Regions from separate parts of the Tumebacillus lipolyticus genome, predicted to be linked through region 2. Evidence: a T-box and tRNA genes for the amino acid it is inferred to sense, from the RefSeq annotation. Region 2 holds a T-box; the other holds one or more tRNA genes.

Region 1 (11,390 bases), 230 kb from region 2:
CTTGTCAAAAAAGGCGGGAAACCGCTCCGCCAGACGGTCGGGCATTTCGCTTGTGACCAGCGCGTTGGTCACGCCGCAGCGCTCGATGTTTTCGGAGAGGATCTTCGCCCGTTGCGGATGGGGCTCATTGGCGATGAGCAGCCCAGTGCCTCCTAGCTGTGCGGCCAGATGGGTCGATTTGCCGCCCGGTGCGGCGCAGAGGTCGAGCACGCGATCGCCGGGCGCAGGTGAGAGCACAGCGGCGACAGACATCGCGGAAGGCTCTTGCATGTAATAGACGCCAGCCGCATGGTAGGGATGTTTGCCAGGTCGATCTGACGCTTCATAATAGAATCCTTCCTCGACCCACGGCACCGCTTGCAGTTGAAAGGGAGCGAGCTCCAAAAAGCGCTCGCGGCTCGTCTTCAGCGTGTTGACCCGCAGCCCGAGGGCGGAAGGAAGGGAAAACGTGTCATAAAACGGTTGATACTCCGCTTGCAACAAATCTCGCATGCGAGATAAAAAGGCGTCAGGATAGGGTGTCCGATCGGTTGTCAAGGATATCAGCTCCCGGCCAGGAATGTTTTCAGGACTATATCTTACCACGGAGAAAGGCAATTTTCATTGCAAGTGAAGGGGAACATATACTACAATTCGCGTAGAGAATGATCAGGGGGAGCATACGCTTGGATACTACTATTTTGCAAACCTATCGGGAACAGGGATACCGCCTGTATCCTGTGATGCGCACCTATCAGGGGCTGAACCTCGACCCCGCCGCGATCTATGAGCGTTTGGGCTGGCAAGGCCCGCATCACTTTTTGTTAGAATCGGGCAAGATGGGCGAGTTTTCTTTCGTCGGTGGCGCTCCGTTCGCAGTGCTCACCGCCAAAGATGGCCAAGCTGTCTTTGTGCAGGGTGAGCAGCGGGAAGCGTGGAGCGGCGACCCGCTCAATCTGTTGCGGGAGAAGATGCGCGAGTTTCGCGCGCCACACCTCCCCGGACTGCCGAAGCTGCGCGGCGGGGCTGTCGGCTTTCTCGCCTATGACACGGCGCGCTATATTGAGCGCTTGCCGACGATTAGCCAAGACGACCTCGGGACGCCAGACCTGTATTTTGTTTTTGTCGACCAGCTCTGCGTGATCGACCATCGGCGCGAGGTCGTACACCTGATCGCCCATATCGATCTGCACCGAGCGGACGGAGTGGCCCGAGCGGAAGCAGCGCTGTCGGAGTTGGAGCACAAGCTGTTAAACGGCACGTCGCAAGTGCCAGACTTTCCTGCGCGTTCTGCAGCGGAGGACTGGAGCTATTCCTTCACCAAAGCAGGGTTCGAACAGGCGGTCACCGCAGTGCAAGAATACATCTCGCGCGGCGACGTGTTTCAGGTGAACCTGTCAATGCGGCAAGGGCGCACGCTCGGCGCAGCACCCTATGAGATCTACAAGCACCTGCGCCAGATCAATCCCTCGCCTTACGCGAGCTATCTGCACTTTCCAGAGCTGCAGGTGGTCTCCTGCTCGCCGGAGCTGCTGGTCAACCTATTCGCAGGGGAAGTGAACGCCCGACCGATCGCCGGAACTCGCCCGCGCACAGGCGAAGAGGAACAGGATCGGCTCGCGGTGGAAGAGCTAAAAAGCAATGAGAAAGAGATCGCCGAACATATCATGCTGGTCGATCTGGAGCGCAACGACCTCGGTCGCGTCTGTCAGTTTGGCTCGGTCGAAGTGAACGAGCTGATGGTGATCGAGGCGTATTCGCACGTCTTCCATATCGTGTCCAACGTGCGCGGCCGCTTGCATGGTGGCAGGGACGCATTCGATGTGATCCGCGCGACCTTCCCCGGCGGCACGATCACCGGCGCGCCGAAGATTCGCACGATGGAGATCTTAGAGGAGTTGGAGCCGACCCGCCGCGGTCTGTACACCGGCTCGATCGGCTGGATCGACTTCGATGGGGATATGGAGCTGAACATCGTCATCCGCACCTTGCAGGTGCAAGATGGCGTCGGCTATGTGCAGGCGGGAGCGGGCATCGTCATCGACTCGGTGCCGGAGCGCGAGTACCATGAATCGATGCGCAAAGCGAAAGCGCTGTGGGTGGCGATCGAAAATGCGGAACAAGCTGCAAGCGAGGGGAGAGAACGCCTGTGATCCTGATGATCGACAACTATGATTCCTTCGTCTACAACCTCGTTCAATACTTAGGCGAGATGGGACAGGAGTTGGTCGTAAAGCGCAACGATGAGGTGACGGTGCAGGAGATCGAACAGCTCAACCCGCGCGTGATCGTCATCTCACCCGGGCCCTGCTCGCCGAATGAAGCGGGCGTGTCGCTTGAGGTGATCACCGCTTTTGCCGGAAAAATCCCGCTGCTCGGCGTCTGCCTCGGCCATCAGTCGATCGCCCAAGCGTTCGGCGGTAACGTCGTGCGAGCGGAGCGCCTGATGCACGGTAAGACGTCGCGCATCGAGCACGACGGGGAGACGATGTTTCATCAATTGCCTTCTCCGCTCAACGTCTGTCGCTACCACTCGCTGATCGTCGAGCGCGAAACGTTGCCCGACTGTTTTGAGATCTCCGCTTGGACAGATGCGGGGGAGATCATGGCGATTCGCCACAAAGAGCTGGCTGTCGAAGGGGTTCAGTTCCATCCGGAGGCGATCTTGACCGAACATGGCAAGGCGATGCTGCGCAACTTCCTCGAAAGGCAGGGGCTCTCATGTTCGTCTATTTAAACGATCGCGTCCTGCCGCTGGAACAGGCGAGCTTGTCCGTCTTGGATCACGGTTTTTTGTACGGGGCAGGGCTGTTTGAAACGATGCGCACCGCAGGCGGCGCTCCGGTGTTTTGGCAGGAGCACGTCTGCCGGCTGCGCGAGTCGGCAGAGTGGCTGGGCATTCCGATTCCCTGGAGCGATGAACAGCTGGAACGGGCGATCCATGAGACGGTGCAGGCGAACGAACTGGAGGAAGCGTACGTGCGGCTGACAGTCTCCCGCGGCGTGGGAGCGCTCGGCCCGAGCGGAAAGAGCTGCAGCGTCCCCACGCTGGTCATCTATGTCAAGGAGCTGGTCTTGCCGCCAGACAGCGGGCGCGACCTGATCGTGCTGGAGACGGTGCGCAGCTCGCCGGAGACGCCAGTGCGGGCGAAGACGCTCAACTACCTCAACAGCTTGCTCGCCTATCGCGAGCTGGAGCTGCGCGGCGCTGCCGAAGGGATTCAATTGACGAGCGATGGGGCGATCGCAGAAGGGGCGGTCAGCAACCTCTTTTTTGTGATCGATGGCGAACTGTGCACCCCGCCGCTCGACGCTGGCATCCTGCCGGGCATCACGCGGGATTGGGTCAAGAGACAGCTTCCGGTGCGGGAGAGGCGCTTGACGCTCGCCGACATCGCGCATGCGTCAGAAGCGTTTACCACCTCGTCGGTGGTCGGCGTGCTCCCGGCGACCTCTGTCGAAGGAGCGCCGATCGGTGACAGGCAGGTCGGGCCGATCACGCGAGAGCTGATCAGCAGATGGAAATCGCTTTTCCAGAAATAATCTTAAAATACCCTCTTGCACTCTACCACTCAGCATGATATATTATCTCTTGTCGCCGCCGCAACACTGGCGAAACACGAGCCATTAGCTCAGTTGGTAGAGCAACTGACTTTTAATCAGTGGGTCGAAGGTTCAAGTCCTTCATGGCTCACCATCAGTCGAGATGGTCGACGCGATGTCGACAGTCTCACGTGCGGAAGTGGCTCAGGGGTAGAGCATCGCCTTGCCAAGGCGAGGGTCGCGGGTTCGAATCCCGTCTTCCGCTCCATTTTTACAACTTGATCAGCAGCACAGATCGACATGCGGTCGTGGCGGAATGGCAGACGCGCACGCTTGAGGGGCGTGTGGGGTTTCCCCGTGGAAGTTCGAGTCTTCTCGACCGCACCAGATGTTGGGGGTATAGCTCAGTTGGTAGAGCACCTGCCTTGCAAGCAGGGGGTCAGCGGTTCGAATCCGCTTATCTCCACCAGCGCCTTCATAGCTCAGTAGGTAGAGCGCATCCATGGTAAGGATGAGGTCATCGGTTCGATTCCGGTTGAAGGCACCACGTTTGGCCCGTTGGAGAAGCGGCTTAACTCACCGCCCTTTCAAGGCGGCATTCACGGGTTCGAATCCCGTACGGGTCACCATGTTTCTTCTACAGATTTTGGCTCGGTAGCTCAGTCGGTAGAGCAGAGGACTGAAAATCCTCGTGTCGGCGGTTCGATTCCGTCCCGAGCCACCATGTTTTTTGGGCCCATAGCTCAGTTGGCTAGAGCGCACGACTGATAATCGTGAGGTCGGAAGTTCGAATCTTCTTGGGCCCACCATCTATGCTGTACAAGGGTTCAGCCTATAAGAAATGCGTTTGAAAGCGGTGTCTCATGACACCGCTTTTTTGTTTTGGCATACGTTGTTGATAACGGAGAGGGGGAAGGATAGGTGCCGATCGGTGGAATCAACATCATGGCGTTCAAAGTCAACAACGTTGACAAAGGATATGTCAACATCGGCCCTCTGCTCGTGGCCGACTGGAATGGGCTTTCCAAACAGAACTATGGCGCAGGGGAAGCGAACGGAGATGGCAACGGAATGTTTACAGGTGCGACGATGATTCAGGACAGCGACGCGCTCGATGCGCCCGTCATGAAAACGAGCATAATTTAGTAAAAAATCGTCGGGTATTCGCTCCCGGCGATTTTTTATGGTGGTGGGTTGCGCTGAATCGGAATCCGCTTCTTCGATTCATTCGGTCGTTTGCGAATGAGCGGCAAGGTGATCTCCAACAGACCGTTGTGATACCGAGCGCGAATCTGGTCTTCTTCGACCCGGTCGGGCAGTGGAATGGCGCGTTGGAACTCCCCGAAAAATCGCTCTGATACCAAAGTTTGTTCTGGAGGGAAGCGACGCGGCATCTGACCGCTCACCACCAAGTGGTTACCTTCGACATAGAGATCGACCGCATCGAGGTTGTGGAGACCTGGCAATTCGACATGCACGATCACTTCGCGCTCCGTTCGATACATCGCCACCGCAGGCGCGGTTGCCCTCTGTGCGGGCGCTGGTGGTGCTGCTTCCTCATATGTTGTAGGTTCTGCATTTTCATCGGGAAATACCGAAAGCATATCCTCCCAAAAATCATCCCCGAAGAACTGCCGCGCGTGCGATTCCCATTTGCCAAAAGAGCGGGAGTTCTTCATCGCATTCCCTCCTTCGATGCGCCTTCCATTCACCATATGCGCCCATCTCACATAGCGTAACAACATGAGAGCGAAGAGGTGGTTGCGATGTCTTTTACGATCAACATCTTCAGCATCAAAGTGAACAACATCGAAAACGCTTCGGCGATGAACGTCGGACAGAATCTGTTGAACGATTGGAAAAACAACTCCAAATACAACCAAGGCTATGGTCAGTTGATCGGAGATGGCAACGAGCAGAAGCGCGTGAAGTCGAAGATCGATGACCGCGATCGGATCGATGCACCGAGCCGCGACACTTCGATCACCAAACTTCCATCCCTTGTGAGGTGAGGCAGGATGCCAGTGGAGATTCATGTGGGCAATGTGAAAGTCAACACCGTCGATCGCTCCTTCGTCAACATTGGGCCGAGCATCAAGACAGGGCTTAGGGCCAAGTCACGGATGAACCAAGGCATGGGCGAGGTGATGGGAAACACGAATCAGGTTTTCTATCAATCGAAGGTTGACGATCGCGATCAGGTCGATTTTGTACAGCAGAAAAAAGCGTGGAGCTCGCGATGAAGATGAAAGTGCGCTTTGACTTACAAGAGCTGAAGGTTGGTGAGCTCAGCGACAGCATGATCAACATCGGAAAAAACTGGGTTGTGACGCCGAAGCGAAAGAATCGTGGTGATCAGGGTGGAGTGGGACGTATGGGGGGCGATGTGCCAACTGCAAAGGCGTATCGAAGCGCTGGAAGAGGAGAACCTACTGATGAGGCGCCTAATCGCCCAGCAACAGGGTGTGACGAAGATTAGGAAGCTGGTCTATCAGGTGCAGTCCCTGCACATCAAAGAGATGAGCGGCACGATGAACATCGGGATCATCGCGCCGCTCGACGAGGAAGCAGTAGAAAACATGCCCTTTGAGATGCCAGGTTCACCGAGATGAAACTGCCCGCACTTTTCAGGCAGTTTCTTTGGCATTTCGGCTCGATTTCAGCTATGATAGGGAGGAAGGAAGAATTATACTTGATAGCGAAATCATACTTGGTGTGTCGAAAGCGCTTACCAGCCCTAAAGTTCTGAGTATTCAGGGACATACATAAGGAGGTACTACCGTGATTAACAAGGTCTATGACAGTGTACAAGAAGCGATTGCAGATATTCACGACGGCGCGACGCTCATGGCAGGCGGTTTCGGCCTGTGCGGCATTCCGGAGAACCTGATCATCGCCTTGCGCGACAAAGGCGTAAAGGATCTCACCGTGATCTCCAACAACTGCGGTGTGGACGAGTGGGGTCTGGGACTTCTGTTGCAAAACAAGCAGATCAAAAAGATGGTTGCGTCCTATGTGGGCGAGAATAAAGAGTTTGAGCGCCAATTCCTCTCCGGCGAGCTGGAAGTGGAACTGGTGCCGCAAGGGACGCTGGCAGAGCGCTGCCGTGCGGGCGGTGCTGGCATCGGCGCCTTCTTCACGCCGGCCGGAGTCGGCACGCCGATCGCAGAGGGCAAAGAGACCCGCGTGATCGACGGCAAAGAATATATCCTCGAATACCCGCTGAAAGCAGACTTTGCGATCGTCAAAGCGTGGAAAGCGGACAAGATGGGCAACCTGATCTACCGCAAGACCACCCAAAACTTCAACCCGATGATGGCAGCAGCAGGCAAGATCACCATCGCAGAAGTTGAGGAGATCGTCGAAGTCGGCGAGCTTGATCCGGATCAAATCCACACCCCGAGCGTCTACGTTCAGCGCGTCGTCCAAGGCAATTTCGAGAAGCGCATCGAACGTCGTACCACTCGTCAAGGGTAATCGGGAACGGAGCAGAAAGGGGAGCTTACAATGGCATTGACTCGTGACCAAATCGTTCAACGTGCAGCGCAAGAAATTCAAGATGGCTTCTACGTCAACCTCGGCATCGGCATCCCGACCTTGGTGGCCAACCATATTCCGGAGGGCTTAAACGTCGTCCTGCAATCTGAAAACGGTCTGCTCGGCATCGGGCCATACCCGTCCGATGCAGAAGTGGATGCGGACCTGATCAACGCGGGGAAGGAGACGGTGACCGCGATCCCAGGCGCTGCGTTTTTCTCCTCGGCAGAATCGTTCGCGATGATCCGCGGCGGTCACATCGACATCGCGATTCTCGGCGCGATGGAAGTATCGGCAGCTGGCGACCTGGCCAACTGGATGATTCCGGGCAAGATGGTCAAAGGCATGGGCGGCGCGATGGATCTCGTGCACGGCGCGAAGCGCCTGATCGTCACGATGGAGCACAACAACAAGCATGGTGACGCGAAGATCCTGAACGAGTGCAAGCTTCCGCTGACCGGCCGCGGCGTGGTGCACCGCATCATCACCGATCTGGCGGTGCTCGATGTGACTGAGGAAGGTCTCGTCCTGCGCGAAGTGGCGCCAGGCCATACGGTGGAAGAGATTCAGTCCAAGACGGAGCCGACCTTGATCATCCCGGCAGAAGGTGTCAAGGAGATCACGATCTAGGCTGGTTGTTGGTTGGAATTGTGGTTCGGTTTGTGGTTTGGCTTGTGGTTTGCTGGAAGAGCCTCGTGGTGAGCGAGGCTCTTTTGCTTTGAGTGGGGTATGCGAGTTCAGCAATCGATTCTCTCAGCAGGTGTTGCTTTCGTGACAACGATCCTGAGTATGTATTCTATAAGCATTGCTATGCAGATTTCCATTAGGCATGGTGTGGGCACGCTCAGTTTGGTGCATTCGTTATGAAATGCATCTCTGCTTTGGTGCTATTTTGGTGGTGAAGGGCATGAGCATTAGTGGCCACACGTCTGCTACGCTATTGTTTGCTATTCTCCGCAGGCATGAGGATTGGCCGGTCTTCTAAGGCTGTACCCATCATTTTCATGAAGCGATTTCGATGAAAAGTATTGCATTCATCGAAGAGAAATGATATATTACATTCTGTCGATGCGCTTCCTGCGCTGTACGACACGGTTAAAGTTTCCATGATATATAGCAGCATGACAGGAGCCATTAGCTCAGTTGGTAGAGCAACTGACTTTTAATCAGTGGGTCGAAGGTTCGAGTCCTTCATGGCTCACCACTTGTTTTTATCTTCCTTATGAAGGTAGTCCAACTAAGAACGCGACGTCCTGTCGCAACGTTGGACGCGGTACATCCTGTACGCGGAAGTGGCTCAGGGGTAGAGCATCGCCTTGCCAAGGCGAGGGTCGCGGGTTCGAATCCCGTCTTCCGCTCCATCTTTACAACTTGATCAGCAACACTTTGACATGCGGTCGTGGCGGAATGGCAGACGCGCACGCTTGAGGGGCGTGTGGGGTTTCCCCGTGGAAGTTCGAGTCTTCTCGACCGCACCATTTTTATCTTTTCATACGCGGAGAGGTACCGAAGTGGTCATAACGGGGCGGTCTTGAAAACCGTTAGGGGGCAACCCCACGCAGGTTCGAATCCTGTCCTCTCCGCCAATTTGTAAGGGTTCATGAGGTTTTTCCACAGATGTGGATAGACCGCATGGACTCTTTTTTGTTGTCGAGTTAGCAAGGGTGTGTAGTCGATATGGATATTCTATATAATAATTTTTAAAATGCCGTTGATGTGGGAGAATGTTCTTAAATGTTATAATCAAAGAAAAGAAATTTTACTAAGGAGATAGACCTATGCCAAATATCATTTATTATCCAACTATTTCGATTCCTGATCGAGCGTGGTTGAAACGCACCTTACTATATTCAAGACAGATTGGTTCAATTGTTCCATTCGGCAGTGACTACTTTTATAAAGGCTTGAGTAATGAACCGGATATCGAATACTTGATAAATGAGGGGCAATTCAGGGCATTTAATCCTCAAGATTTCCTGTATCGAGGTGATTTTCGATTGAGGGAGAATTTTGAGCATGAATTCTTTGAGTTTTTGACTTCTCCTCAGTATTCTTTATGGAAAAGAAGATATGGAGGATTTAAACGGGCCACTAAGGGTTCCCGAACTGTTTTACATAATGAAAAAGCTAAATGGATCGAGAGAAGAGCGGTCAAGAATTTAATCCATGAGTCAAAACTTTTACCCGAAGTCAAGGAGGCGTTAGAAAGTATCAGCAAATTATCGGGAGTAGAAAATGACGGTTGGCATGAAATTGACGAAAATATTGCAACTGTTTTTGTTGGACTAATGGCGAAATACATAGGTTTGGAAGCAGGGTTTACCCCGGCAACTCATAGTCAAGTTCATGAGAAAATATTGTTCGATGCGATAAATGGAGATCATGATATTGCTAAACCCGCAATTATGGTCTCCTTAAGGAACTGTTTGCCAACTCCAGCTCCCCACGTTTCGATTCGTGATATTGTTGCTTTCAAAAGGAATCGGAAAGATGAGTTAGCTCATTTCCTGAAAGAGTTGAATGCTGTATAGGGGAAATTAAGAAAGGCAGAGAGTCGAGAGGAAATGAATGAGATTTTATTTGATTACAAAGAGAGCATGGAGATGGGATGCAATGATTTGACAAGACTTTTGGGAGAAAGCAGGATCAGCTCAACTCTTACATCATTAAAGAGTATGACAGAACTAAGGAATATGGATGGTCTAGCTCTGCTAACATCAGGAGGTGCTGTAGCATTTAGCCAGTCAAGCAATGAAATGAAAGTTGGATTTCTTGCTGGTGCCGGTGTGATTGCAGTTGCGACTGTATTAATTCGTGGATATAATGAGCGAAAGCGTGAGATACGAGAAAACCCGTTTTCTTATGTATTTTATGTGAATCGATGGAATGGATTTAAGTGAAAAGAATATTTTTTATAGAAGGAGGTATTCTATGCAGTTCCTGCTTGTTGAGAATGTCACAAGAGCGGTGCACTTTGAGTAAAGAGTTCATTGGAGGATTTCATCGAGTCCTGAGATTAAGTTAGTTGTTGTTGACACCCACTGGTTACTGCCAGTGGGTGTTTATGCATTTCCTCTCATGCATAGCGGCGATGAGGAATACCGCACTACATACCGACTTTTTGTAGTAAAATAGTACTAACGGTAGTTTACAACTTGGAGGTCTCAAAATGTCACAATTGACGTTGCAGCAACTTGAATCCCATCTCTGGGAATCTGCAAATATACTACGTGGAAGTATCGATTCGTCTGACTATAAAAACTATATCTTTGGTATGTTGTTCTTGAAGCGTCTTAACGACGTTTTCGTAGAGAAAGCCAAACAAGTTCAAGTGCAGTATGGGGATGACTATGGTTGGCATGACCACGACGAACACCAATTCTTTGTCCCTGAACGTGCACGATGGTCACATATTCGCTCAATCTCACAGGATATTGGAGCGGCAATCAACCATGCTTTTGAACTGTTGGAAGAAGAGAATTCCAAACTACAAGGTGTATTAGTGTCAATCGACTTTAACGATAAGGAACGTCTGCCTGACGAAACTATTTTACGGCTAATCCAGCATTTCAGTGCCATCGACTTGTCGAACAGCAATTTACCCGAACCTGATATGTTGGGTCGTGCTTACGAGTATCTCATCAAGATGTTTGCCGATGACGCTGGCAAAAAAGGTGGGGAGTTCTATTCGCCATCGAAGGTAGTTGAACTTATTGTAAAGCTCATTAAGCCACAAGAAGGTATGCGGATCTGCGATCCAACGGCTGGTTCAGGCGGTATGCTGATTCAGTCTGTCGATTACATCAAGGAGACTGGTGGCGACCCAAGAAGCTTGACGTTACACGGTCAGGAAAAGAACTTGAATACTTGGGCGATCTGCAAGATGAATCTGCTGTTACATGGACTGGGCGATCACTTTATTGCTAAAGGTGATACTATTCGTGATCCTAAGTTGCTTCAAGACGGTGAATTGATGTTATACGACCGTGTGATTGCGAATCCGCCATTTAGTCTAAAGGGATGGGGACGTGAGAATGTTGAATCAGACGGTTATGGACGGTTTCGTTTCGGGTTGCCACCAAAGGACAAGGGAGACTTTGCGTTTGTTCAGCACATGGTTGCGACATTGAACCACGAAGGCAGAGCTGGCGTCATTATGCCACATGGTGTTCTGTTCCGTGGCGGTGCGGAGGGTACGATTCGGCAAGGAATTTTGGAAGAAGACTTGTTGGAGGCAGTTGTCGGGATGCCATCCAATCTGTTCTACGGGACAAGTATTCCAGCATGTATCTTGATATTTAACCGTAAGAAGGATGCTGACAAACGTGGCA
Region 2 (11,390 bases):
ACCGGGCAGAGCGTCGGATGTTCTTCATTTTGTCCGATCTGAGTCGTCACGATGCGGCAGCGCTCACACGTTTCACCCTCTGCTGGACGAACGCGGATCGACAAGCCCGCATATGCGGTTGCGTCTTCCGGCACGACAGCGCCCGGCTCTGCTACTGTCACCTGCGAAACGCCGAGCACCTCCTCCAGACGAGGGGTGTTCTTCAACACTCGCAACGCGTTCTCATCCGGATAGAGATCGACCGCAGCGGTCAGCCCCTTGCCGATCACCTTCTCCTTGCGCGCCACTTCCAGTGCTTTTAACACTTCATCGCGCACCTTCAGGATCGCATCCCACTTTTTCTCCAGCGCATCGTCGATCTCATACTGATCCACATTTTCCCACTGGGTCAACTGCACGCTTTCCTCAGTCGTGCCAGGTACGAAAGGCCATACCTCATCTGCCGTATACGACAGGATGGGAGCGACCAGCTGGGTCAAACCGACGAGGATTTCATACATGGCCGTCTGTCCAGAGCGGCGCTCAAGCGCGTCTGGAGCCACCGTGTACATGCGATCTTTCGAAACATCAAAGTAGAAGGCGGACATATCGACCGTGCAGAAGTTGTTCACTTCTTGGTACACGATATGAAAATCAAAGTCACGATACCCTTTTACGATGCGCTTGCGAACTTGTTCAAACTTATTCAGTGCAAAGCGGTCGATCTCCAACAACTGCTCTTTTGGAACAGCATGTTGTTTCGGGTCAAACCCATTCAAGTTTCCGAGCAGATAGCGGAACGTGTTGCGGATCTTCCGATACACTTCTGCCACCTGTTTCAAGATTGCATCCGAAACGCGGAAGTCGGAGCGGTAGTCAACAGATGCCACCCAGAGTCTCAGGATGTCTGCACCGACCTGTTCCATCACTTTGAGCGGGTCGATAACATTGCCGAGCGACTTCGACATTTTGCGCCCTTCACCGTCCAACATGAAGCCATGAGACACAACCATCTTATAGGGAGCTTGGCCGCGAACTGCGACTGCGGTCGACAGCGAAGAGTTAAACCAACCGCGATACTGGTCAGACCCCTCCAGATACAGATCGGCCGGCCACTGCAACTCCTTGCGCGCGTTTACGACCGCCATGTGCGAAGAGCCAGAGTCGAACCAAACATCCATCGTATCGGTCTCTTTGCGGAACGATTTGCCGCCACAGGAACAGGTCAGACCTTCTGGTACCAGCTGATCTGCTTCTCGCTCAAACCAAACTTGAGAGCTGTGCTCCGCGAACAGATTGGCAACCTTATCGACCGTCTCATCGTTGATGATCTCCGTTCCGCAGTCGTTGCAGTAGAAGATCGGAATCGGCACGCCCCACATGCGCTGGCGAGAGATGCACCAATCTCCGCGATCTGCGACCATGTTGTGCAGGCGAACTTCGCCCCACTCCGGGCTCCACGTGACCTGTTTGATCTGCTCAAGCAGTTGATCGCGGAATTTGTCGATCGAGCCGAACCACTGCTCGGTCGCGCGGAAGAACACCGGATTCTTACAGCGCCAACAGTGCGGATAGCTGTGGTCAATATCTGCATGAGCGAAAAGATGACCGCTCGCTTGCAAGTCTTCGATGATCTGCTTGTTCGCCTTCGTATAGAACTGCCCTTCGTACGGACCTGCATCCTTGGTAAATTTACCTTGTGCGTTGACCGGTGCGAGCACTGGCAGTTCATACTGCAGCCCCACCATGTAGTCGTCCATCCCGTGGCCTGGCGCTGTGTGAACACAGCCTGTGCCGGAGTCGAGCGTGACATGTTCGCCGACGATCACCAAAGACTCGCGATCGAGGAACGGGTGTTGTGCAACCACTCGCTCCAGATCCTTGCCGAGATAGGATGCGATCACCACAGGTTCGCCTTCCACTCCGGCAGCTTTCAGAACCGCTTCGGCCAGCTCTTTTGCCACCAGCAATTGCTCACCGTTCACATCGAGCAGGCTGTACTCATAATCGGCACCGAGCGCGATCGCCATGTTGGCGGGCAGCGTCCACGGCGTCGTCGTCCAAATGACGATGAACGAGCCTTCTGGCAACACGCCTTTGCCATCTTTCACCGCAAACTTCACATAGATCGACGGCGACTTCTTATCCGCATATTCGACTTCCGCTTCTGCCAGCGCCGTCTCACAAGATGCGCACCAATGCACCGGCTTCAAGCCTTTGTAGATGTACCCGCGCTTCGCCATCTCGCCAAACACGCGGATCTGGTGGGCTTCATACTCTGGAAGCAAGGTGATGTACGGATTCTCCCAATCGCCGCGCACGCCGAGACGCTTAAACTGCCCTTTCTGACGCTCGACAAAATCGAGCGCATAGTTTTTGCACATCTCGCGGAAGTCGGTCACCGGCACTTCATGGCGGTTGATGCCCTTGTTCTTGATGATCGCATGCTCGATCGGCATGCCATGCGTATCCCAGCCCGGAACGTACGGCGCATCAAAACCTTCCATCGTCTTCGATTTGACGATCATATCCTTCAGAATCTTGTTCAGCGCATGTCCGGTGTGAACATCCCCGTTCGCATAGGGAGGTCCGTCATGCAAGATGAACTTCGGCTTGCCCTGCTGCATCTCCTGAACTTTCGCATACAGGTCCATCTCTTCCCATTTCTGTTGCATCAACGGTTCGCGCTGCGGCAGATTGCCGCGCATCGGAAACTCGGTCTCTGGCAGATTGAGCGTTTTGCTATAGTCTGGCTTCTCCATCGTTTTCCCTCCAATGTAGTCTTGACAATCAAAAAAGTCCCTCATCCCCAAAACAGGGACGAGAGACTTCTAAGTATCTTCCGTGGTACCACCCTAGTTGTCACGACAAAAAAGCCATGACCACTCTGTTGCCCAGTAACGAGGGCAAGGCGGTGTTGCTTACTGACCTGTCGGAAGCATTCGCTTGCAATAAGGCGTTCGGCACACAACTCACGGGTGATTTTCCCTCGCTTCCCCTTTCCCGGCTCACACCAAACCCGGTTCGCTGTAAAGGACTTCACGAGGTACTCTTCCCGATCAACGTCAAGGATATGATAATTTTTCAGTCATTATATGACACTAGATCTAGCATTGTCAAACAAAAGCAAGCCTATACTTCCAGTTTGTCTTCTCCGACGCGAATCGTCTTACTGTCCAAAATCTCATCCCATTGCTCGCTGTCGATCAGCTCCAATTGAACTTGGATCAGCGAACGGAAGCGCGCGCGGAACACGGCCGCCTGCTTCTTCAGCTCATCGAGTTCCATCGTCGCACGGCGCGACTTCGCCAGCGCTTCGTTGAGGATGCGATCGGCGTTCTTCTCCGCTTCTTTGACGATCAACTGCGATTCCTTGCGGGCGTTCGATTTTACTTCTTCTGCCGTCTCCTGCGCCACGATGATCGACTTCGACAAGCTGTCCTCGATGTTGTGAAAATGGGAGAGGCGCTCTTCCATCGTCGCCAACTTCTCTTCCAAGTCACGGTTCTCGCGAATCAAACCTTCATAGTCCTTGATGACACGGTCAAGAAACTCATTGACTTCATCTTCATCATACCCGCGGAATGCACGGCCAAATTCCTTGTTATGAATATCAAGCGGAGTCAAAGGCATGCTGTTCGGGACCTCCTGTACTTTCAAATAAGTCAAAAAAAGAGCCAAAATTCGCCATAGTTCTTCAAAAATAGTTCGACGGGAAATAAGGAACTCCTGCCACAACTCAAAGGTATTTGCCGATTTTTAATATCGTCCTACCCTTTCGCGACTGGCCGATGATCGCCAAAACTTTTGCGCGCCCATGACCGCGCAAAGACATGACATCCCCTTCCTCCACCGCCGTCGCCGGACTGTCGATCACCTGCCAGTTCAGCTGCAGCTTGCCGCTTTTGATCGGGTCGACCACCTTGCTGCGCGACAGGCCGAACGCTTCGCCAGCAACCGCATCCACGCGCAGCGACATCACGGTGAACTCCTTCTCCTGATACTCCACCTGCGGCGCGACAAACTGCTCACCCTGAATCTCCTGCACCTGAACGGCAGATCGCCCGACCTGTGACAGCGAGAGGCGGATATAGTCGGCGATCTCCTTCGTCGTCACCAGATCGCACCCCTGATCATGCACAGCGAGATCCCCCAGCTTGCTGCGCTTCAGGCCGAGGCCGACCAACGCGCCCAGATAATCCCCATGCTTCAGCTTCCCGTGGTCGCCGATCGTTGAAAACCGCAAAAAAGACAGCTCAAACTCATCCGTCTCCGGCACCCAATAGGAAGGGACGAGCAATGCGCGTTGCCGTTCTGCCAGCTCATGCCCGCCAGATCGGAATAGCGACACTTCGGATGCGGTATGGGCGATCGCCTCGACGATCTTCAGTTGCCTCGGATCGAGAAAATCGGTCAAAACGGGCGCTTGCCGTTGATCGACCCGCGCCACTAAGTCGATCGTGCGGTCGACAAACGGCCGCTCCTGCGGCCGATAATGCATCATCACATCTTGTCGATTCATGCAAATAACCCCGTTATAGGAACAGCCATTTCAAGACGATCGCCACGCCCTCAATGACAAACGACCAGGCGAAGATCGCGATGATCGGCGAAAAGTCCATATACCCGCCACCCAGAGGCAGCGGCGGAATGAACCGGCGAAAGATCCCCAAATATGGCTCTGTGATCCTGTACAGCACACGGCCAAACGATGTGCGCTCCACATCTGGTACCCAAGACATTAAGACGCGGGCGATCAGCACATATGTATAAAACTTCATCGCCAGCAACACATAACTGATGATTTGATAAACCATTCGGTCACCTCGATTGGAATTTATTATGAGTCGGCTGCTCTTGCTGCTGTTCCGAAATCAGATCCGAAATCGTGCCCTGAATGTCCACGTTTTCTGGTGCGCACAAGAAGATGTTGTAGCCTAGCTTCTGCATTGTCCCATTTAAAGCATACGTACAACCGCTGATAAAATCCACAATTCGCTTTGCCGTCTCATGCGATGTTTTGTGCAGATTGACGACGACCGGTCGGCGGTTGCGCAGATGGTCGGCGATCGCCTGCGCATCATCATATTTTTCAGGCTCGGCCAGATAGACCCGAACCTGCTTCTGCGTGTGCAAAGAAACGACCGTGCCCTGACGCTTCAAAGGCACGACTCCATCAGACTGCGCTTGATGCGCCTGCTCTTCATGCTCCTCTTCTCGATTCTCCTGCCGCGGCTCTTCATCGACCAAGCCGAGAAATGACAATACTTTTGAAAACATCGTCCCCCACCTCCGCTATGGTTTGACCAGCGCGCTGCCGATGCGAACGATGGTCGCCCCCTCTTCGACAGCCACTTCATAATCTCCTGACATCCCCATCGAAAGCTCTTTCGCCGTCGGCGGCAAAATGCCTCGCGTGAGCAGATCATCGCGAAGTTCGCGCAGCTGACGAAACACAGAGCGCACCGCTTCCCCATCGGAAGCGATCGGAGCCATCGTCATCAGACCTCGCACTTCGATCCCGAGCATCTCGCGAGCAACCAGCAGGAAGTCCGCAAGCTCCGCAGGAGAAAATCCGCCCTTCGATTCCTCACCCGACACGTTGACCTGGATCAGACATGGAACTGTGAGACCGGCAGCCAACGCCCGCTTGTCGATCTCCTGTGCGAGCGAAGGGCGGTCGAGCGAATGGATCATGAAAAAGCGCCCGAGCACCTCTTTGACCTTGTTGGTCTGCAGCTGCCCGATAAAATGCCAGCGCACCCCAGCAGTTTCCGGAATCGCTTCCAGTTTCGGAGCGGCGACCTGTATCCGATTTTCACCGAGGTCATACTGTCCTGCCTCGATCAAACTTTTTGTTTCCTCTACGCCGACATACTTCGTGACCGCCACGACCGTCACCTCTTGCGGATCACGGCCGACGCGAGCACATGCCTGCGCAATGCGTTCTTTCAGTTCAGCAAGCCGCTGTTGATACACCATGATCTCCTCCTGACGCGTCGCGTACGATACACAATAGGTATATATACGCTCAGCAACCCTCGTTCTCCTGCAACAGCGCGATAACTCCCGCATGTCTTCCCGTCTTTCCGCACTCTTTTCGATGGGAGAAATAAGTATCGACCTGACAGCTCGTACAGCGATCTTCCCGCACGATGTGATCGAACTGCACGCCCGCTTCGAGCAGCGCGAGCGCATTCGCCTTCCAGAGATCGAATTGCCACCGCCCGTTCTCATTCGGAGTCAACAGCTCGTCTGCAAGGTCGCCAAAGGAGGCGCGCACTCTTTGCTCCACCGGTTCGTCCACCTCATAGCAACAAGGTCCGATCGACGGCCCGATCTTCGCGATGATCTGAGCGGGATCAGAGCCGTACTCCGCCTGCATCGCCTGAACCGTCTTCGCCGCAACCTTGGCGACCGTCCCTTGCCACCCGGCATGCGCAACGCCGACCGCCCCTCGCTTTTCATCGGCGAACAGAATCGGCACACAGTCTGCCGCATAGGTGCTCAGCGCAAGATTCGGAACGTCTGTGATCAGCGCATCTGTCGCCGGCAGCATGTCTTTTTGCTCGCGAGCCCCTCGACCGCGATGCTCCGCTCTGACGACGGTGACAGTCGCGCCATGCACCTGGTCGCCCGCGACCCAATCATCGAGCGGAACTCCGATCCGCTCTGCGATCTGCGCGCGGTTCTCGATCACGCGCAACGGATCATCTCCGACATGCAGACCAAGATTTCCGCCCTGTCGAGTGGTAAATGAAGCGACGATTCGCTTATTGCTCACAGCTCTCACCCTTTCGTCGTATCCACCAAATCGTACCACAACCGCTTTCAAAAACGAAAGGGACTCCATTCTTATCGCGCAAACAAGAATGAAATCCCTCTTCGTCAGTATCCGCCAGAACTTGAGCCTGAGCTTGGCGGCACATAGTTCGGCTCGGAGCGAAGGTCGACCAAAATCACATCGGCGCCGATCTTGATGATCGAGCTCCACGGGATCACATGATCTTGTGAATTGCCGAACATCCCCAAGAATCGTCCGCCCACCGGCACGATGATCGCTCGAATCATCCCGTTTTCCATGTCGATGTCAAGGTCGCAGACCTGGCCGAGCCGCTTCCCGTCCGAGATACTCACCACATCTTTGGCTTGCAGTTCGGAAATCTTCATCATCTAGGCATTCGCTCCCCACTTGCGGTTTGGCCTACTTATATATATGTCTGGCACACAAAATATGGGCAAAATAAAAGTCGCGCTCTGCCGGCGCGACTTCGTGCGATCTATTTAGGTTCGTATGAACTTGTGCATATGATGGATGGCCGCCTTTTCCAGCCGCGACACTTGTGCCTGAGAAATGCCGATCTCCTCCGCGACCTCCATCTGTGTTTTGCCTTCGAAAAACCGCATGGACAAGATGCGCTTTTCCCGCTCGTTCAGCTTTTGCAAAGCTTCGCGAATCGAGATTTCTTCCACCCACAGCGTATCTTGATTCTTTTCATCGGACAGCTGATCCATCACATAGATCGGATCGCCGCCATCATGATAGATCGGTTCGAACAGCGAGACCGGATCTTGGATCGCATCCAAAGCGAACACCACATCTTCCTTTGGCACATCCATCGCCTGTGAAATCTCCACGATCGAAGGCTCGCGCAGGTTTTGATTGGTCAGGCTGTCACGGACTTGCAACGCTTTGTAGGCGATGTCTCGCAAGCTTCGGCTGACGCGAATCGGGTTGTTGTCCCGCAGATACCGCCTGATTTCGCCAACGATCATCGGAACGGCATAGGTCGAAAACTTCACATTTTGGGAGAGATCGAAATTGTCGATCGCCTTCATCAGTCCGATGCATCCGACCTGAAACAGATCGTCCACATACTCCCCGCGATTGTTGAAACGCTGAATCACAGACAGCACCAAGCGCAGATTGCCATTGACCAGCTCTTCCCGGGCAGACAGCGTGCCAGACTGTAGACTCACGAACAACTCTCGCATCTTTGCGTTGGTCAGAACGGGAAGTTGGGCTGTGTTGACTCCGCAGATTTCCACTTTGTTACGTTTCATGTTGCTCCCTCCCTATGATGTCCGCCACGGTTGTAGACAGTATTACCAGGGGAGGGAGAAATATGCATCACAACATTTTGTTGAACTCTTTGCGCAACCGCTTGATGATGCGCTTTTCCAAGCGGGAGATGTACGATTGCGAGATGCCGAGCAGGTCTGCCACATCCTTTTGTGTCATCTCTTTTCCATCGGTCAGGCCGAAGCGCATCTCCATGATCTTGCGCTCGCGCTCGGTCAGCTTTTCTAGCGCCTTGTAGAGCAGTTTGCGATCGACCTGCTCCTCGATATTCCGGTAGATCGTGTCATTCTCCGTGCCCAGAACGTCGGAGAGGAGCAGTTCGTTGCCGTCCCAATCGACGTTTAGCGGTTCGTCAAACGACACTTCGGAGCGGATCTTGTTGTTTCGTCGCAGAAACATCAAGATCTCATTTTCGATGCAGCGCGACGCGTAGGTGGCCAACTTGATCTTCTTCTCCGGATCGAACGTGTTGACCGCCTTGATCAGCCCGATCGTGCCGATCGAAACGAGATCCTCGATGTTGATTCCCGTATTTTCAAACTTGCGTGCGATATAAACGACAAGCCGCAGGTTGCGTTCGATCAAGACGGCGCGCACGCCCTCATCCTTGGTCGGCAGCTTGCCGAGCAGATACTCTTCCTCTTCTCGTGTCAACGGCGGAGGGAGCGCTTCGCTGCCCCCAACATAATAGATCTCCTCCGGAGTTCCCCCCATCTTGAACAGGAGATTCAAGAACCAGATGCGAGCTTGCAGACGCATCTTGAGTGGCAATGGCAACTTCATAGTATGCGATCTTCTCCTTTCCTCCCACCATCAGCTCGCAGCACTGCCCAAGCTCCACTCACCCTCTTCTTCCAGCCGATCTTCTAACATCGCCGGATGTAATATCGCACGGTAGGAGCCGTCTGACGCCAGCGCCTTCGGGTTGAGCCCGATCAGGACGCGCGAGCACGCATGACGCACTTCTTGGCGTTTGAGCACGACCGCATCAGGTTGGAATGCAAGCAGCATCCCGATCGTTCCGCCGATGCCGCGATAGGGTACCAAGCGGAATTTTGTCTGCCATCCTTCATCGAGCTCCAACTCGCCGATCGACAGCGAGATGTCCCCGCCTTGGCGAAATTCACCGACCAGCGCAGGTGGCAGATAGTCGGTGAACAACTCCCAATCGACCACCATCACCGGAGCTCTCGACAGGGGATCGGCAAGCGCGTTTCCCGTATCCAACAGCCCAACGAACTCGATCGATTCCTGATCGAATCGAACTTCTACTTCCCAAAAATTAAATTCGCGCTGCTTGCTTCTGGTCAAGCGGTTCCACGCGCCTTTGCCGAGCAGCCAAGTCAACGGAACGGCCAGCAGCAACAGCCAAAGCTTCGTCTGCTGATGCCACACCGCACTTCCTTCCATCAGCAAAAGACCGTTCTGCATCGACACGCTGCCAAAAAAGCTGTTGACCGCGTAAGCCGCTCCACCTGTCAGGAAGGAAGCGAGATAGAACAGGCCGAGCATCTTGCCAATGTCGAACAGCCCTTTCGGTCGAAACGCTACCCAGACCATGACGATGGAAAAAAGCAGTTTACAAAAGAACGTTAAGAGGGTAGAGAGGGCGGGAAAAAACAATGTAAGCGCATAGGAAGCTCCGATAGCAGACGCGCCGATCGTCCGCCACCATGAGAGCTGACGGCGCGCTAAAAAGGCCGTCACAAACAGGATGAACCCGTCCAAACCAAAATTGATCAACCAGACAACATCCAGATAGATGACGGGCAATTTACTCACCACCAAAAGGTTCGCCGATTGCCATCAGTATAGTACAAGTCTATTGCAGAGGGTGTCAGAACTTGACACCTGACTCACAAAATAATCCGACAGCATCCGAGTATTGCCTCCCGGTCGCCTTTGCCCACTCCTCGTTGACCGCCGAGCGGTTCGGACGGGAAGATCACAGCGAAAATCTGGCCACGCGAACTGCCGGTTGGCGATTGAGCAGCGATCGCTCAGCAGCAGCTGTGTTCGCTTTTCCTCCACATTTCTGAAAGTTTATAAAAAACTTAATTAAAAAGACTAGCCATTTTCCCAGCTTTGTGACATATTTTAAATGTAAATTTGTGTCGAATAATATAAGGGAGGCTTATTCAATTGCAATCTGAAAAAATAGTGAAATGTAGAATCCATCCCGCGATCGGAATAGCACGCGTCGGGAACAGCCCTGAAGAATATTTTATCGGGCCCGAGGTACCCGGCATCATGCCGACTCCACAGTCCGGTTATAAAGATACCCAAGGCCGAATCAAACGACAGGCGGCCAAATTTCGCATCTATGGTCTTGACAGTGAAGGGAAGGTGGTGCGCGAGCTGAAGATGAGCGATCCAGATCTCGATTCGATCAGTTGGAGCGTACACCTCGCCAACAAAAAAGCGGCTTGGTATGATTTCGATCTTGCGCTCGACATACCGGCAGCCGAAGGGATTCGCTCCAATCGTCGCAACGCCAATCTGCAAACGGTTGAGGAGCGGAAAAAGCTGATCATCGACCCAGGCTCGCGCACCGTCAGCAGACCGAACGAACGCGCTCATTTTGATACGGGAACTTTTCTCGATCAGCAGGTGAACCTCGGAGAGATCCGCGCAGATGAGGATGGCCATCTGTTGGTGCTCGGCGGATTCGGCCATTCGAGCGCTCCGGGTGGAAACGAAGTCTACACGTTTGCCAACAACGACGGTTGGCATGATGATACGTCTGACGGCCCCGTCTGCGCACAGGTGGTGATCGCAGGCGTTCCAATCGAAGTCGAGCCTGCCTGGGTGATCGTCGCGCCGCCAGACTACGCGCCCGGCATCGCCGGCATCGTGTCGATGTACGATGTCGCCTACGAGGTGGGTCACTCCTTCAACCCGGAGCCGATTCAGGTCTCGTTCCGCAAACATATCTTGCCGATCTTACAGCGCTTCTCCTCGACCCAGTGGGTGAACGAGGGATTTTACCAAGAGTTCGGCTACAGAGCGCCGTGGGATTTCCTCAACCCAGATCTGCTCGCACATCTGGCCGATCCATCGCCGGCAAATCGACCGCTCCGCGAAGAAATTTTTGAAAAGTTTCGCCACCCGAGCTACGAGAAGATGGAGCGAGACGCCTGGCCGCCCATGTATGGCGATGGGATGGACATCCCGGCCAACAACCCGCGCAACTGGCTGGCGATGACCCACTTGCAATACACATGGCTCAAGCGATGGGCGCAGGGCGATTTTATCGCCGACAATGCAGAAGTTTCCACTCCGGTCGAAACGCTTGAGGAACTGCCGATCGACAAACGCCCTCACGCCC

Evidence for each region. The T-box of region 2 lies ahead of ileS (isoleucine--tRNA ligase). A T-box ahead of a tRNA ligase gene usually reads a tRNA of that ligase, here a tRNA-Ile.
Region 1: it encodes a tRNA-Ile, which carries the amino acid that the T-box ahead of ileS (isoleucine--tRNA ligase) is inferred to sense. The anticodon was not compared.

Annotation. Positions count from the first base shown of each region.
Region 1 is NZ_JBHUIO010000008.1:235,088-246,477, reverse strand. It holds gene ACFSOY_RS13750 (RsmF rRNA methyltransferase first C-terminal domain-containing protein) at 1-537, opposite strand, end outside; gene ACFSOY_RS13745 (anthranilate synthase component I family protein) at 723-2,132, shown strand; gene pabA (aminodeoxychorismate/anthranilate synthase component II) at 2,129-2,716, shown strand; gene ACFSOY_RS13735 (aminotransferase class IV) at 2,701-3,522, shown strand; tRNA gene ACFSOY_RS13730 (tRNA-Lys) at 3,601-3,676, shown strand; tRNA gene ACFSOY_RS13725 (tRNA-Gly) at 3,716-3,790, shown strand; tRNA gene ACFSOY_RS13720 (tRNA-Leu) at 3,825-3,909, shown strand; tRNA gene ACFSOY_RS13715 (tRNA-Ala) at 3,916-3,991, shown strand; tRNA gene ACFSOY_RS13710 (tRNA-Thr) at 3,994-4,069, shown strand; tRNA gene ACFSOY_RS13705 (tRNA-Glu) at 4,075-4,151, shown strand; tRNA gene ACFSOY_RS13700 (tRNA-Phe) at 4,171-4,246, shown strand; tRNA gene ACFSOY_RS13695 (tRNA-Ile) at 4,255-4,331, shown strand; gene ACFSOY_RS13690 (hypothetical protein) at 4,444-4,668, shown strand; gene ACFSOY_RS13685 (Hsp20/alpha crystallin family protein) at 4,704-5,201, opposite strand; gene ACFSOY_RS13680 (spore germination protein) at 5,289-5,534, shown strand; gene ACFSOY_RS13675 (hypothetical protein) at 5,541-5,765, shown strand; gene gerPC (spore germination protein GerPC) at 5,907-6,134, shown strand; gene ACFSOY_RS13665 (CoA transferase subunit A) at 6,307-6,999, shown strand; gene ACFSOY_RS13660 (CoA transferase subunit B) at 7,030-7,689, shown strand; tRNA gene ACFSOY_RS13655 (tRNA-Lys) at 8,188-8,263, shown strand; tRNA gene ACFSOY_RS13650 (tRNA-Gly) at 8,346-8,420, shown strand; tRNA gene ACFSOY_RS13645 (tRNA-Leu) at 8,453-8,537, shown strand; tRNA gene ACFSOY_RS13640 (tRNA-Ser) at 8,557-8,645, shown strand; gene ACFSOY_RS13635 (DUF6236 family protein) at 8,838-9,590, shown strand; gene ACFSOY_RS13630 (hypothetical protein) at 9,624-9,959, shown strand; gene ACFSOY_RS13625 (class I SAM-dependent DNA methyltransferase) at 10,229-11,390, shown strand, end outside.
Region 2 is NZ_JBHUIO010000008.1:958-12,347, forward strand. It holds gene ileS (isoleucine--tRNA ligase) at 1-2,741, opposite strand, end outside; T-box leader at 2,793-3,051, opposite strand; gene ACFSOY_RS12380 (DivIVA domain-containing protein) at 3,112-3,612, opposite strand; gene ACFSOY_RS12385 (YlmH family RNA-binding protein) at 3,719-4,501, opposite strand; gene ACFSOY_RS12390 (YggT family protein) at 4,515-4,796, opposite strand; gene ACFSOY_RS12395 (cell division protein SepF) at 4,801-5,259, opposite strand; gene ACFSOY_RS12400 (YggS family pyridoxal phosphate-dependent enzyme) at 5,275-5,961, opposite strand; gene pgeF (peptidoglycan editing factor PgeF) at 6,011-6,763, opposite strand; gene ACFSOY_RS12410 (YlmC/YmxH family sporulation protein) at 6,868-7,152, opposite strand; gene sigG (RNA polymerase sporulation sigma factor SigG) at 7,264-8,043, opposite strand; gene sigE (RNA polymerase sporulation sigma factor SigE) at 8,111-8,833, opposite strand; gene spoIIGA (sigma-E processing peptidase SpoIIGA) at 8,876-9,847, opposite strand; gene ACFSOY_RS12430 (LodA/GoxA family CTQ-dependent oxidase) at 10,223-11,390, shown strand, end outside.